2 linked regions of the Pseudoxanthobacter soli DSM 19599 genome follow. The protein of the gene in region 2 interacts with the protein of the main gene of each other region in a pairwise test. Links are inferred from orthologs where the notes say so. Each region holds a gene or a part of one and is shown on either strand. Other genes may lie near its edges.

The links.
Region 1: the proteins of mobA (region 2) and BUF17_RS02670 interact in binary tests that used the Escherichia coli proteins (3 or more experiments, as listed by UniProt). The link is inferred for Pseudoxanthobacter soli DSM 19599 from one-to-one orthologs.

What each region holds. Positions count from the first base shown.
Region 1 is NZ_FRXO01000001.1:629,302-639,135, reverse strand. Bases 4,269-7,246 are described here. They hold BUF17_RS02670 (molybdopterin molybdotransferase MoeA), read right to left. Parts: upstream 6,390-7,246; coding sequence 5,148-6,389; downstream 4,269-5,147. Other genes in these bases: trpC (indole-3-glycerol phosphate synthase TrpC), read right to left, coding at 7,099-7,246; moaC (cyclic pyranopterin monophosphate synthase MoaC), read right to left, coding at 6,521-7,057; recJ (single-stranded-DNA-specific exonuclease RecJ), read left to right, coding at 4,269-5,103. In the rest of the region: BUF17_RS02690 (FMN-dependent NADH-azoreductase), read left to right, coding at 1-63; leuA (2-isopropylmalate synthase), read right to left, coding at 162-1,892; BUF17_RS02680 (phosphodiesterase), read right to left, coding at 2,280-3,077; more of recJ, read left to right, coding at 3,367-4,268; more of trpC, read right to left, coding at 7,247-7,932; trpD (anthranilate phosphoribosyltransferase), read right to left, coding at 7,943-8,971; BUF17_RS02650 (peptidylprolyl isomerase), read right to left, coding at 9,095-9,834. UniProt on the Escherichia coli protein: Catalyzes the insertion of molybdate into adenylated molybdopterin with the concomitant release of AMP.
Region 2 is NZ_FRXO01000001.1:374,600-378,709, reverse strand. What follows is about bases 1-2,730. They hold mobA (molybdenum cofactor guanylyltransferase MobA), read left to right. Parts: upstream 1-899; coding sequence 900-1,562; downstream 1,563-2,730. Other genes in these bases: hisC (histidinol-phosphate transaminase), read left to right, coding at 1,640-2,695; BUF17_RS01625 (Mrp/NBP35 family ATP-binding protein), read right to left, coding at 1-795. Also shown: BUF17_RS01610 (protein-L-isoaspartate(D-aspartate) O-methyltransferase), read right to left, coding at 2,775-3,440; 5'/3'-nucleotidase SurE, read right to left, coding at 3,457-4,110. UniProt on the Escherichia coli protein: Transfers a GMP moiety from GTP to Mo-molybdopterin (Mo-MPT) cofactor (Moco or molybdenum cofactor) to form Mo-molybdopterin guanine dinucleotide (Mo-MGD) cofactor.

The sequences.
Region 1 (9,834 bases), 260 kb from region 2 along the record:
GAAGAGATGCAGAAGCGGGCGCTGGAAGCGGCTCAGGCCCAGATCCAGGCGCTGGCCGCATAAGCGCAGGCCGACGGCACGACAGCGGATATCCGGTCGTCCCCCGCCATTGCGGACGGGGCAGGGCGCAACCCTGCCCCGGTCTCGCGGGGCCGCCTGCCTCAGGCGGCGTTGGCGGCGCTGATGACCGCCTTCACCGAGGCGGCGGCGACGTCGTCGTCGATGCCGACGCCGAACACCACGCGGCCGTCCGGCAGCTTGCATTCGACATAGGCGGCGGCCTGCGAATCCGATCCGCGCCGCAGCGCGTGTTCCTGGTAGTCGATGATCTCGATGCCGAGGCCGAACTGGTCGTTCAGCGCCGCGACGGTTCCCGACAGCAGGCCGTTGCCGCGTCCGGACGCGGTGACTTCCTCGGCGCCCTTGCGGATGCGGCCGACGAACACCCGTTCCGTGCCGCCGCGCGGCGATCGCGTGTCGTCGAAGCTGACGAGTTCGAACGTCTGCCGGCCACCGAGGTGATAGGCCTCCTCGAACGCGGTCCAGATGTGTTCGGCCGTCAGTTCCTTCGAGGTCTCGTCGGCGAGCACCTGAACCCGGCGGCTGAAATCCACCTGCAGCCGGCGCGGCAGCTTCAGGCCCTTGTCCTGTTCCAGCACCCAGGCGACGCCGCCCTTGCCGGACTGGCTGTTGACGCGGATCACCGCCTCGTAGTTGCCGCCGACATCGGTCGGATCGAGCGGCAGATAGGGCATTTCCCAGAAGCCGTCATTGCGCGTCTCGTGGGCCGCGAAGCCCTTCTTGATGGCGTCCTGGTGGGAGCCGGAGAACGCCGTGAACACGAGTTCGCCGGCATAGGGATGGCGCGGATGCACCGGCAGGGCGTTGCAGTGCTCGACCGTGCGCACCACCGCGCCGAGATCGTCGAAGTTCAGACCGGGATCGACGCCCTGCGTGTAGAGGTTCAGGGCCAGCGTCACGATGTCGACATTGCCGGTGCGCTCGCCGTTGCCGAACAGGCAGCCTTCCACGCGGTCGGCGCCCGCCAGCAAGCCGAGCTCCGTGGCCGCGACCGCGGTGCCGCGGTCATTATGCGGGTGCAGGCTGATCGCGACCGCGTCGCGCCGCGAGATGTTGCGGCAGAACCATTCGATCTGGTCGGCATGGACGTTCGGCATGGCGACCTCGACCGTCGCCGGCAGGTTCAGGATGACCGGCGCGTCCGCCGTCGGCTGCCATACGTCGAGCACACGCTCGCAGATCTCCAGCGCGAACTCCGGCTCGGTGAACGAGAACGTCTCCGGCGAATATTCGAACTGCCAGGTCGTCTCCGGCCGCCGCCGGGCCTCCTCCAGCATGGTGCGGGCACCGGTGACGGCGAGTTCGATCACCTCCGCCTTTTCCATCCTGAACACCACGCGCCGGAACAGCGGCGCCGTGGCGTTGTAGAGGTGGACGATGGCCTTCTTCGCGCCTTCCAGCGATTCGAACGTCCGCGCGATCAGGTCGGCGCGCGACTGGGTCAGCACCTGCACGAACACGTCGTCGGGGATGAGGTTGCCCTCGATCAGGCTGCGGACGAAGTCGAACTCGGTCTGCGACGCCGAGGGAAATCCGATCTCGATCTCCTTGAAGCCGACATCGAGCAGCATGCGGTAGAACCGCATCTTCTGCTCGACATTCATCGGATTGGCGAGCGCCTGGTTGCCGTCGCGCAGGTCGGTCGAAACCCATCGCGGCGCCTTGGTCAGGCGGCGGGAGGGCCATTGCCGGTCGGGCAGGTCGACGGGGGAGAGGAACGGGCGGTACTTCGTTTCGGGGTGCTTCAGCATGGCCTTGGCGATCATCGGGACGGGAATGCCGGCGCGCGGGGCCGGCTCCGTCTGGAACATGGGGACAGTCTCTTGCGGTTTGATGGCGCGCCGGGCGCAGCAGCGAACCGCAGGGATGGCACGGAGGAGGCGTTCGGCGCAGCGGACAGCCGCCGGGATGCCGTCAATCCCGACGGCTGCCGATAAGTCGAAGCGTACGCAGGCCCGCACGGCGGAACGCGCGTCCGCCCGAGATCAGGCGATGGGATGCGTGCGGATGATCAATGGAGGGCATGACACGACCGGCGATCTAGGAACCCGAAAGCAACGACGAAAACCCGCCTTCCTCAGAAGGTCGGGCCGGAAAGTCGAAGCAGGGTCGCGGTCGTCGTGATCATGCGATTTCTATCGCATGGGTGCGGGACAGGCGTCAACGCATCCCGCATCGCGGGCAGGCCGGGGCGGCCGCTATGCGAACGGCAGCGGCCCCGGGAACGTCCCGATCGGCACCAGATGGGTGACGAGGCCGGTGTCCGGCGTCCAGCGGTGCAGGAGCATCGCCGGGGGCTCGATATAGGAGGCCGGCTCCGCGTCCTCCGACAGGCGGAGCGCGATCGCCGTCGTCGTGCTCGGTGCCGTGCACAGCACCGTGCCGCCGAAGCGCGTCTGCATCACGCGGTGGATGTGGCCGCACACGATGCGCTCGACCGCCGGATAGCGCGCGACGATGGCGGCGAGCCGGTCGCCGTTGAAGCAGCGATAGAGATCGATATAGGGGATGCCGCTCTCGAACGGCGGCTGGTGCATCATGATCAGCGTCGGCCGGTCCGGCTCTGCGGCCAGGGCCTCGTCGAGCCAGGCCGCGGCCGCGTCGTCGATGTCGCCGTGATGGTCGCCGGGAACCGTGACGTCGAACCCGACGATGCGGACCGGCCCGTGGCTGCCATCGGCGAAGTGCAGCGGACCCGTTCCCGAGCCGAACGCCATCTCCGGAAAGCTCCGCCGGAAGGCCTCGCGTTCGTCGTGATTGCCGGGGATCATCAGGAGTGGCTGGCGGATGCCGGCCAGCATCTCCCGCGCGGCGGCATATTCCGCCTCCGTTCCCTCGTCCACCAGATCGCCGCTGAGGATCACGACGTCCGGCGCCGGAACGAGGCCGTTGAGGTGCCGGATCGCGGCCTCGAACATCGCATTGGAATCGACCCGATCCTGGTAGAGCACGCCGCGCGGTCGCAGGTGCGGGTCGGAAAGCTGGGCAATCAGCATCGCGATCTCGGGCGTCGGTTGGAGGCGGTCCAGACGAGCTTAGGCCGCTTTCCGGCCGGATGGAAACAGCGCAGGGAACCGGCGGCCTCGCCCGTTCACGGCCGCGAACAATTCCCCGGATCGCCCGCGATCGGCAGAACGCGCTGGCCCGCGGTCCACGACGATTGCCCGACTCAGCCATTTCTGCCACTTCTCGATCATGATGCTTGCGCGATTTTCAGAGGCTGCGGGTGAAGCCGCCGTGCGGCCGATGCTCGGCGTCTCCCGCTCGTTGACGGGCAGGCGTTGGTTGGCGCGTCTCGACGACCGGGGCACGGCGGAGGCGACGGCGATCTCCCAGCGCCACGGCCTGCCGGACGTGATGGGCCGGGTGCTCGCCGGCCGGTCCGTGCCGCTCGATGCCGTCGATTCCTTCCTCGCCCCCACGCTGCGCGACCTGATGCCCGACCCCGCCGTCGTCACCGGCATGGTCGCGGCCGCCGAGCGGCTCGCCGATGCGGTGGCCCGGCGCGAGACCGTCGGCGTCCTCGCCGATTACGATGTCGACGGAGCCACTTCCGCGGCGATCCTCGTGCGCCACCTGAGGGCGCTCGGCCTCGATCCGCTGCTTCACATTCCCGATCGCTCCACCGAGGGCTACGGCGTCTCCAACGCCGCCGTCGAGCGCTTCGCAGAGGCCGGCGTGCGGCTGATGGTGACGCTCGATTGCGGCACCTCCAGCCACGAGGCGCTCGAGATCGCCGCCCGTCGCGGTCTCGATGTCGTCGTCGTCGATCATCACCCGGCGGGCGAGCGCCTGCCGCCGGCGGTCGCCATCGTCAACCCGAACCGGCAGGACGATCTGTCCGGCCTCGGCCACCTCGCCGCCTGCGGCGTCACCTTCCTCCTGTCGGTCGCGCTCAACCGCGTGCTGCGGGCCCGCCGCGCCTTTCCCGGCCGCGAGCCGGACCTGATGTCCCTCGTCGATCTCGTCGCGCTCGGCACGGTCTGCGATGTCGTGCCGCTGAAGGGCCTCAACCGCGCCTTCGTCGCCCGCGGGCTGGAGGTGATGCGCCGGCGCGGCAATCCCGGCCTCGCCGCGCTCGCCGACGCCGCGCGGCTGACCGGCGCGCCGACGCCCTATCATCTCGGCTTCCTGATCGGGCCGCGCATCAATGCCGGCGGCCGCATCGGCGATTCCGCCCTCGGCTCGCGGCTGCTGTCGTCCGACGATGCGGCCCTGGCGGCGACCATCGCGGCGGAACTCGATGCCCTCAACCGCGCGCGCCAGGATATCGAGGCCGCCGCGCTCGCCCAGGCCGATGCCATGATCGCGCTCGCGCCCGAGCGCGCCGTCGCGCTCGTGTTCGACGAGGGCTGGCATCCCGGCGTGGTCGGGCTCGTCGCCGCCCGCCTGAAGGAGCGCACGGGCCGGCCGGCCATCGCCATCGCGCTCGATCCGGAAGGCCGCGGCACCGGCTCCGGCCGCTCCGTCACCGGCGTCGATCTCGGCGCTGCGATCCGCGCGGCGGCCGACGAGGGCCTGATCCTCAAGGGCGGCGGCCACGCCATGGCCGCGGGCCTGACGGTCGCCAAGGACCGGATCGCCGATCTCGAAGCCTTCCTCGACGAACGGCTGGCCGCGTCCGTCGCCGCCGCCCGCGCCTCCGACGGCCTCAAGCTCGATGGCGCGATGACGGCGAGCGGCGCGAACCGCGCTCTGGTCGATACCATCGAGCGCGCCGGTCCCTACGGCGCCGGCCATCCCGAGCCGGTGTTCGTCTTTCCCGCCCATCGCATCGCCGATGTGCGGGTGGTCGGCCAGGGCCACGTCAAGACCTCCATCGTCGCCGGCGACGGCGGGCGGATGGATGCCATCGCCTTCCGCGCCGCCGATCGCGATCTCGGCCGCGCGCTTCTCGCCGCCAAGGGCGAGAGCTTCCACTTCGCGGGTGCACTCGGGCCGGACATCTTCGATCCCGCCCGCGTCACCCTGCGCATCGTCGACGCCGCCGATCCGCGTCAGGCCGCGTCCCGGATCGCCTGAGATTTCAGGACGGGCGGAAGACGAATTGGACGGACAGAGACGCGTCAGAGCCGGATGAACCGGCACGGCGCGCCGGCATCCGCCGCCGCCTCGTGCGGTTCGCGGATGAGGAGCGCGCCGGCCGCGGCGATGGCGGAGATCATCGAGGAATCCTGCACCGGAATCGGCGTGATCACCGGCGTGCCGCTCGCGCCGGTCGCCATCCGCGCGCGCATATAGTCCCGCCGCACATCGTTCTGCCGCACCGGCGCGCCGAGAATGCCGGTCTCCACCAGCGGCGCAACGGGCGCGATGCCGGCGAGGGCGCGCACCAGCGGCGCGAGCAGCACCAGCCCGCAGACCATGCTCGAGACCGGGTTTCCCGGCAGGCCCAGCACGCGCGTCCCGCCGAGCCGGCCGAACATCACCGGCTTGCCGGGCCGCATCGCGATCTTCCAGAAATCGAGCGCCACACCCTCGCGGGCGAGCGCCGCCGCGACGAGATCGTGGTCCCCGACGGAGGCGCCGCCGAGGGTGACGATGACGTCTGCTTCGCCTTCCACCGCCTGTGCGATCCGGCCGGCGATGTCGGCCACCGTGTCGCCGGCGATGCCGAGCGGCAACGCGGTGCCGCCGTTCGCCGCGACGAGGGCGGCAATGCCGAGATGGTTCGAGGCGACGATCTGGTCGGGTCCGGGTTCCGCGCCCGGCGGCACCAGTTCGTCTCCGGTCGAGAGAACAGCGACTTTCGGACGGCGGCGCACGGGCACGGTCGCGTGGTTGGCGGCGGCGGCCAGCGACAGCGTGCGGAAATCGAGCCGCGTGCCCGTGGCGAGCACGGTCTCGCCGGCGCGGAAATCGAGCCCGGCGCGGCGGATGTTGGCGCCTGGTTTCACGCCCTCGGTCGCCTCGATGGCGTCTTCGCCGAGGGTGCGGGTGTTTTCCTGGATCAGCACGGCATCGGCGCCGGCGGGCACCGGCGCGCCGGTGAAGATGCGCACCGCCTCGCCGGGACCAACCTCGCCGGCAAAGCGCCGGCCTGCTGCGGCTTCGCCGGTCCTGCGCAAGTGCGCGCCCGGAACCACATCGGCCGCGCGCACCGCATAGCCGTCCATCGCGGAGGCGTCGAACGGCGGCTGGGTGCGCCTTGCGACGAGATCGGCGGCGAGCACGCGTCCGGCCGCCTCGTCGATGGCGATCCAGTCCTCTCCGGCGGGTTCGGCGCCGGCCAGAATCCGCGCTGCTGCCTCGTCGACCGGCATCAGCGGCTTGCGTGCCGGCGACTTTGCAGCGGAATCCGATGCCATGGTGTCCTCGCCGGTTCGACGCGGGTGCCGCTTGGCCGGATCGAAGCGATCCGGCGGCGCGCCGCGTTCAGTCTGGAAATCCGAAAGAGCTCTGTCCGAACGTCGCGCTTCCGAAGTGCCGGCCCACCGGCTCAGGCGCCGTCCGCCCGCCAGTCGCCGGATCGGCCACCGGATTTTGACACGAGGCGGATGTCCGTCACGATCATGCCCCGGTCCACGGCCTTCGCCATGTCATAGATGGTGAGGCAGGCGACCGACACCGCCGTCAGCGCCTCCATCTCGACGCCGGTCGTGCCGATCAGTTTCGCGGTCGCGGTGACCCTCAGGCCGGGCAGGGCGGCATCCGGCTCGATCGCAACGTCCACGGATTGCAGCATCAGCGGGTGGCACAGCGGAATGAGGTCGCTGGTGCGCTTGGCGGCCATGATGCCGGCGATTCGGGCGGCACCCAGCACGTCGCCCTTCTTGAGGTTGCCGGCCACGACGAGCGCCAGCGTCTCCGGCGCCATCCTCACCACACCGGCCGCCACCGCCACGCGCTCGGTCGCCGGCTTCGCGGAAACGTCCACCATCCGCGCCGCGCCGCTCGCGTCGAGGTGGCTCAGCCGGGGCGCCTCGCCGTCGGCCCCGTCCCGCGCCGCGGCGTCGTCGTCTGTCGTGCAGGCCATCGCCCCATCTCCTGCCCGCGTGCGTGCCGTCCGCGCGGCCGTCAGGCCCGCGGCGTCAGCAGCCGCCGCGTCGCGCCGCTCACATCGTCCTCGCGCATCAGGCTCTCGCCGACGAGCAGCGTCTTGATGCCGATCTTCGACAGTCGTGCCACATCTTCCGGCGTGAAGATTCCGGATTCGCCCACCAGCAGCCGGTCCGGCGGCACCAGCGGCGCCAGCCGCTCCGAATTGGCGAGCGAGGTCTCGAACGTCCGCAGGTTGCGGTTGTTGATGCCGATCATCGACGAGGGCAGGGCGAGCGCGCGCTCCAGTTCCGCCTCGTCATGCACCTCCACCAGCACGTCCATGCCGAGCGAGAGCGCCGTCTCGGTGATCGCGCCCGCCTCGGCATCGTCGAGGGCGGCCATGATGACGAGCACGCAATCGGCCCCGAGCACGCGCGACTGGTAGACCTGATAGGGCTCGTACAGGAAGTCCTTGCGCAGCACCGGCAGCGAAACCGCGGCCCGGGCGGCGATCAGGAACTCGTCGCTGCCCTGGAACGACGGTGCGTCGGTCAGCACCGAAAGGCAGGCCGCGCCGCCGGCCGCATAGGCGCGCGCGAGCGCAGGCGGGTCGAAATCCGCGCGGATCAGCCCGCGCGACGGGCTCGCCTTCTTGATCTCGGCGATGAGCGCCGTGCGGCCGGCGGCGATCGCTTTCTGCAGCGCCGCCATGAAGCCGCGCGGTGGCAGGGTGGAGGCGGCAAGCCGGCGGATGTCCTCCTCCGGCACGGCGGCCTTCGCGGCGGCGATCTCGGCGCGCTTGTAGAGTTCGATGCGGGCGAGGATGTCGACCTTCTCGCGGGCCGCGCCGGTGGCTGTTGATGTCGTCATCATCGCGCTCCTACGCGCTCTGCGGTGCGGCGTTGGTCACGCGCACCAGGGCGGCGAGGCGCGCTTTCGCCTCGCCGGAATCAATCGACTGCGCCGCGCGGGCAACGCCGTCGGCGAGGGTCCCGGCAAGGCCGGCGACGACGAGCGCCCCGGCGGAATTCAGCAGCACGATGTCGCGATAGGCGCCGGGGGCGCCATCGAGCACGGAACGGAGCGCCTCGGCGTTGTGGGCGCCGTCGCCGCCCTTCAGCTCGTCGAGCGGCCAGCGGCGCAGGCCCACCTCCTCCGGCGTCACGTCGAACACCGAAACCGTTCCGCCGGACAGCGCCGCGACGTGGGTCGGCCCGGTGACGGTCATCTCGTCGAGCCCGTCCGAGCCATGCACCACCCACGCGGAAACCGAGCCCGTGGCCGCCAGCACCGTCGCGACCGGCTCGATCCAGCGGCGGTCGTAGACGCCGACAAGCTGGCGCCGCACGCTCGCCGGATTGGAAAGCGGGCCGACCAGATTGAACACCGTGCGGGTGCCGAGTTCCACGCGCGCCGGGCCGACATGCTTCATCGCGGCGTGGTGGGCCGGCGCGAACATGAACCCGAGCCCGGCCTCGCGGATGGCGGCTGCGATCCGCTCCGGTCCGATGTCGATGGCGACACCGAGCGCGGCCAGCACGTCCGCCGCGCCGGATTTCGACGACAGTGCCCGGTTGCCGTGCTTGGCGACGGGTACGCCGCAGCCCGCGACGACGAAGGCGGTGCAGGTCGAGATGTTGTAGGTGCCGACATTGTCGCCGCCGGTGCCGACCACGTCGATCGCCTCGGCCGGCGCCTCCACGGGCAGCATCCGCGCGCGCATGGTGCCGATGGCGCCCGCGATCTCGTCGACGGTCTCGCCCCGCACCCGCAGGCCCATCAGGAACCCGCCGATCTGTGCCGGGGTCGCCTCGCCGGCCATGATCACGTCGAAGGCGGCCCGCGCCTCGTCGTGGTCGAGGGGCAGGCCCGCGGCGACCTTGGCGATATAGGGCTTCAGCTCGGCCATCGGTATCCTCGTCCTGTCTCGTCGCGCGCCGCCCGGCTCGGCCGTCCGGCCGGCCCGGCGCGGGCCCGAGGCGGTCGGCCGTCGTGCGGTCGTGGCGCCGTCACGATCCCGTTACGATCGTTGTTACGACCCCTGGCCCGGCGCCACGACCTGCGTGACGGCGGCTTGGTTGATCTTGATGCCCTCGGAGGCCTCCAGCGAGGAGACATATTCCGACAGCAGCGCGTTGCCGACCGACTGGCCGGCCTGATCGGCGAGCGTGACGGAATCCGGCAGCGTGGGATCGAAGTCGGGGTCGTACACGTCCGACACCACGATGACCGACTGGCCGCCGGTCGCGGAGGCGGCGGTGGCGACGGAGCCCTTGGCGCTGCGGAAGGCCGCCGCGATGGCGCCCGCCGACAGGCCCGGCACCGGACCCGAGCGCTTGAACGGCGCCGTCGTCATCACGTCGACGTCGAGCGCCTTGGCGGCGTCATCGAGGCTCTGGCCCTTGCGCACCGCCTCGGCGATCTCGGCGGCCTTGGCCGTCAGCGCCGCCTGGGTCTTCTCCGCCTTCCACGCGGAGGCGACGTCGGCCTTCACCTCGTCCAGCGTGCGGTCGCGGGCCGGCGTGGTCTGGGTCAGGTCGACCCAGGCATAGCCGCCGCTCGCGAGCTTCACCGCATCCGAATCGCTGCCGCTGTCCGCCTGGAACGCGGCGGCGAGCACCGGCTGTCCGCCCGGCACATTGACCGCGTCGCCCTGCGGGCTGAGCCCGTTCAGGCTGACCGAGCCGACTTCGACGAAGGCGAGGTGGAACTTGTCGGCGATCTCCTTCAGCGACTGGCCGCCGGAGAGCGCGTCCTCGACCTGATCGTAGA
Region 2 (4,110 bases):
GATCGGCGCCTGCTGCGCGAGGCTCAGTTGCACGTCGCCGGTGCCGGGGGGCATGTCGATGACGATGGCGTCGAGTTCGCCCCACGCTGTGTCCATCAGCATCTGCCGGAGGGCCGACACCACCATCGGTCCGCGCCAGATCATCGGCGTGCCCTCGTCGATCAGGAGGCCGATGGACATCGCCTTCAGGCCATGGGCCTCCATCGGCACCAGCGTGCGGCCGTCGACGGTCTGCGGGCGCCCGGAGAGGCCGAGCAGCTTCGGAATCGACGGACCGTAGACGTCGGCATCGAGCACGCCGATCTTCAGGCCGAGATCCTTCAGCGCAAGCGCGAGGTTGACCGCCGTCGTGGACTTGCCGACGCCACCCTTGCCGGAGGCGACCGCGATCAGCGAGGCGACACCGGGAACGCCCATGCGCGTCGCCGCCTGCGGCCCGCCCGGGGCTTGCGGCGGCGCGCGGTGCGCGGGGTCAGCGGTCCCGGCAGGATGCGGGTGACGTCCGTGGCCGTGGTTCGCGTGGGCGGGATGGCCCGCCCCGCCGGGCCGCTCCGCGGTCAGCGCCACCATGGCGCGCTCCACGCCCCGCAGCGCCAGCACGGTGCGCTCGGCGGCAAGCCGCAGCGGCTCCAGTTCACGCGCCCGCGTCTCCGGCACCGTGATCGAGAACGCCACCCGCCCATCTGAGACGAACACATCCGACACGAGGCCGAGCGAAACCACGTCGCCGGTGCCGTCAGGCCCGGTCACGGCCTTGAGCGCTTCCAGCACCGCCGCCTTGTTCAACTCGCTCACGTCGCTGTCCTCCAGGCCGAAGCCGACATCGCCCGATTCCCCCGCCAGGCGGGCCGCACGCTCAAACGCGGCGTCCCCTTTTCCCGCGGGCGCCGAACGTTCTAATGGTGGGTATGGTCATAGCCGATTTCAAAGCAGCGCCCCAACCTCCGTTCATGTCGCGCAATGACGTTGCCGGCCTGGTTCTTGCCGGCGGCGCTTCGCGTCGCATGGGAAGCGACAAGGCGACGACGGAACTTGCCGGACGAACGCTGCTCCAGCGGGCCGTATCGCGCCTCGCGCCGCAAGTCGGACCGCTTGCGGTCAACCGGGGGGTGGATGACGGCGTGCCGGCGCTGCCGGACGACCTCCCCGTTCTCCGCGACCCTGTTCCCGGACGGCAGGGTCCGCTCGCCGGCCTGCTCGCCGGCCTGCTCTGGGCTCGTGATCTGGGCGCGCCCCTGCTGGTCACCGTCGCCGTCGACACGCCGTTCTTCCCGGCGGACCTCGCCGGGCGGCTCGCAGCAGCAGCGGACGGCCGGATCGCCGTGGCAGCCTCAGGCGGGCGGCCTCACCCGGTCTTCGCGGCAACGCCGACATCGCTGTCGGGCGACCTCATCGAATGGCTGGCCGGCCAGGACGATCGCAGCGTCGCCCGGTGGCAGGCGCGGCATGCTGCCATCGCCGTGTCGTTCGCGGTTCCGGCCCGTGATATCGATCCGTTCTTCAACCTCAACACGCCGGACGATCTCGCTGCTGCGGAAGCTGCGGTCCGGGCCGGCGCGTAACCGGCCGGCAGTTGCATTTGCGGGCGCTTTGTGCGCTTCCATGCGTCACGCGCGTTTCCGCCTTTCAGGTCATCGTCATGAGTCGCTTCTGGAGCCCGATCGTTCACACGCTCACGCCCTATGTTCCGGGCGAGCAGCCCCGGATGGCGGGCCTCGTGAAGCTCAACACCAACGAGAACCCGTATCCGCCGTCGCCGAAGGTGCTCGCGGCCATCGCCGCGGAGACCGGCGACGGGCTTCGGCTCTATCCCGATCCGGTCAGCCTGAAGCTGCGCACGGCGATCGGTGCGCTCCATGACGTCGATCCGTCCGAAGTCTTCGTCGGCAACGGCTCCGACGAGGTGCTGGCCCATGCGTTCATGGGCCTGTTCTCCCATGATCGGCCGCTGCTGTTTCCGGACATCACCTACAGCTTCTATCCGGTCTATTGCGGGCTCTACGGCGTGCGCCACGTCACCGTGCCGCTCGACGATGCGATGCAGGTGGGGGTCGACGACTATCGCCAGCCGGCGGGGGCCATCATCCTGCCGAACCCCAACGCGCCCACCGGTTCGGCCCTGCCCCTCGCCGAGATCGAACGGCTGGTTTCCGAACATCCGGATGCCGTGGTGGCGATCGACGAGGCCTATGTCGATTTCGGTGGCGAAAGCGCGATCCCGCTGGTGAAACGCTATCCGAATCTGCTGGTGATCCACACCCTCTCGAAGTCGCGCTCGCTCGCCGGCCTGCGCGTCGGCTTCGCCATCGGCCAGCGGCCGCTGATCGAGGCTCTGGAGCGCGTCAAGGACAGCTTCAATTCCTATCCGCTCGACCGTCTCGCCGCCGCTGGCGCCACGGCCGCCATCGAGGATGCTGCCTGGTTCGACGAGACCCGCGGCAAGGTGATGGCGAGCCGTGCAAGGCTCACCTCCGAACTCGAGGCGATGGGCTTCGTCGTGCTGCCTTCGGCCGCCAACTTCGTGTTCGCGCGCCACCCCGAACATGCAGGCGCCGAACTGGCCGGCAAGCTGCGCGAAAGGGCCATCATCGTCCGTCACTTCAACAAGCCGCGGATCGAGGATTATCTGCGCATCACCATCGGAACCGATGACGAGTGCCGCCGTCTGACCGAGGCGCTGCGCGAAATCGTGTGAGAACGGCCCCGTTCTCCGGCGGCGACGCTTTCTCACAACTTTTTGGCGCCGCTTCCTTAAAGCTTGTTGGCGACGCTCTTTACAACTTGTTGGCGACGCCTGGCACGAGGGGCACAAAGCGGACCGGGCCGACGGCCGTCAGGTCGGCGCCCCGCTGGGTGCGCACCACTTTCATGAGCTGCTGCGGGCCGACGGCGGGACCGAGCGGCATCACCATGATGCCGCCGACCTTGAGCTGCTCGACCAGCGCCCGGGGCGCCGCCTGGGCGGACGCCGTGACGAGGATACGGTCGAACGGCGCCTTTTCCGGCCAGCCGTTGATGCCGTCGTCTACCCGCGTGACGATATTGGAGAAGCGCAGCACCGCGAACCGTTCCTCGGCAAGCGCGGTCAGCGAGCGGTAGCGCTCGATGGTGTAGACCTCGCGGCAGAGCCGGCTCAGCACGCTCGTCTGGTAGCCGGAGCCGGTTCCGATCTCCAGCACGCGGTCGCCCGGGCCGACTTCCAGCGCCTCGGTCATCATCGCCACCATGGACGGCGCGGAGATGGTCTGCCCGCACTCGATCGGAAGCGGGCGGTCTTCCCAGGCGTGGGCTTTGTTCTCGATCGACAGGAACATCCGCCGCGGGATGTTCTCGATGGCGGCGTAGATCCGCCTGTCCCGCACGCCCCGCCGCCGCAGGGTCAGCACCAGGTTGGCAAGGGCGATGCGGTCGGTTTCGGCCTGTGTCGGCTCGTTGCCCATAGTCGCGGTGAGGCCCTCAATCGGCTCGTACGGACAGGTGATCGCGCAGCGCGGTCAGATTCGCATGGGAAGTATAATCCAGCCTGAGCGGCGTGACCGATATCCGTCCCTCGGCCATGCACCGCAAATCGGTGCCGGGCTCGGATTCGAACGGGGTATGGCCGTAGACGATCCAGTAATAGGGATTGCCGCGCCCATCGGAGCGCTCGTCGACCGAGACGAACTCCTCGGGCCTGCGGCCCTGCACCGTCACCTCGACGCCCTCGATCTCCGACGGCTTGCGGTTGGGAAAGTTGACGTTGAGCAGCGTCCCCTGGGGCAGGTCGTAGCTGACGAGATCGCGGATCAGCTTCGGTCCGAACGCCTCTGCCGCCTCGAACGAGGGCTCGTTGCGGTTCTGGGGGCCGAAGGCCTGTGAAAGCGCGATCGACCGGATGCCGAGCAGCGTGCCTTCCATCGCGCCGGCAACGGTGCCGGAATAGGTGATGTCGTCGGCGACGTTCTGGCCGCGGTTCACCCCGGAAAGGACGAGGTCGGGCCGACGCGGCATCAGATTGCAGGCGGCCATGATGACGCAGTCGGTCGGCGTGCCGCGCACGGCAAAACGCTGCCCGCCGAGATCGCGCACTCGAAGCGGATCGCTCAGCGTGACGGAATGGGATTTGCCGGA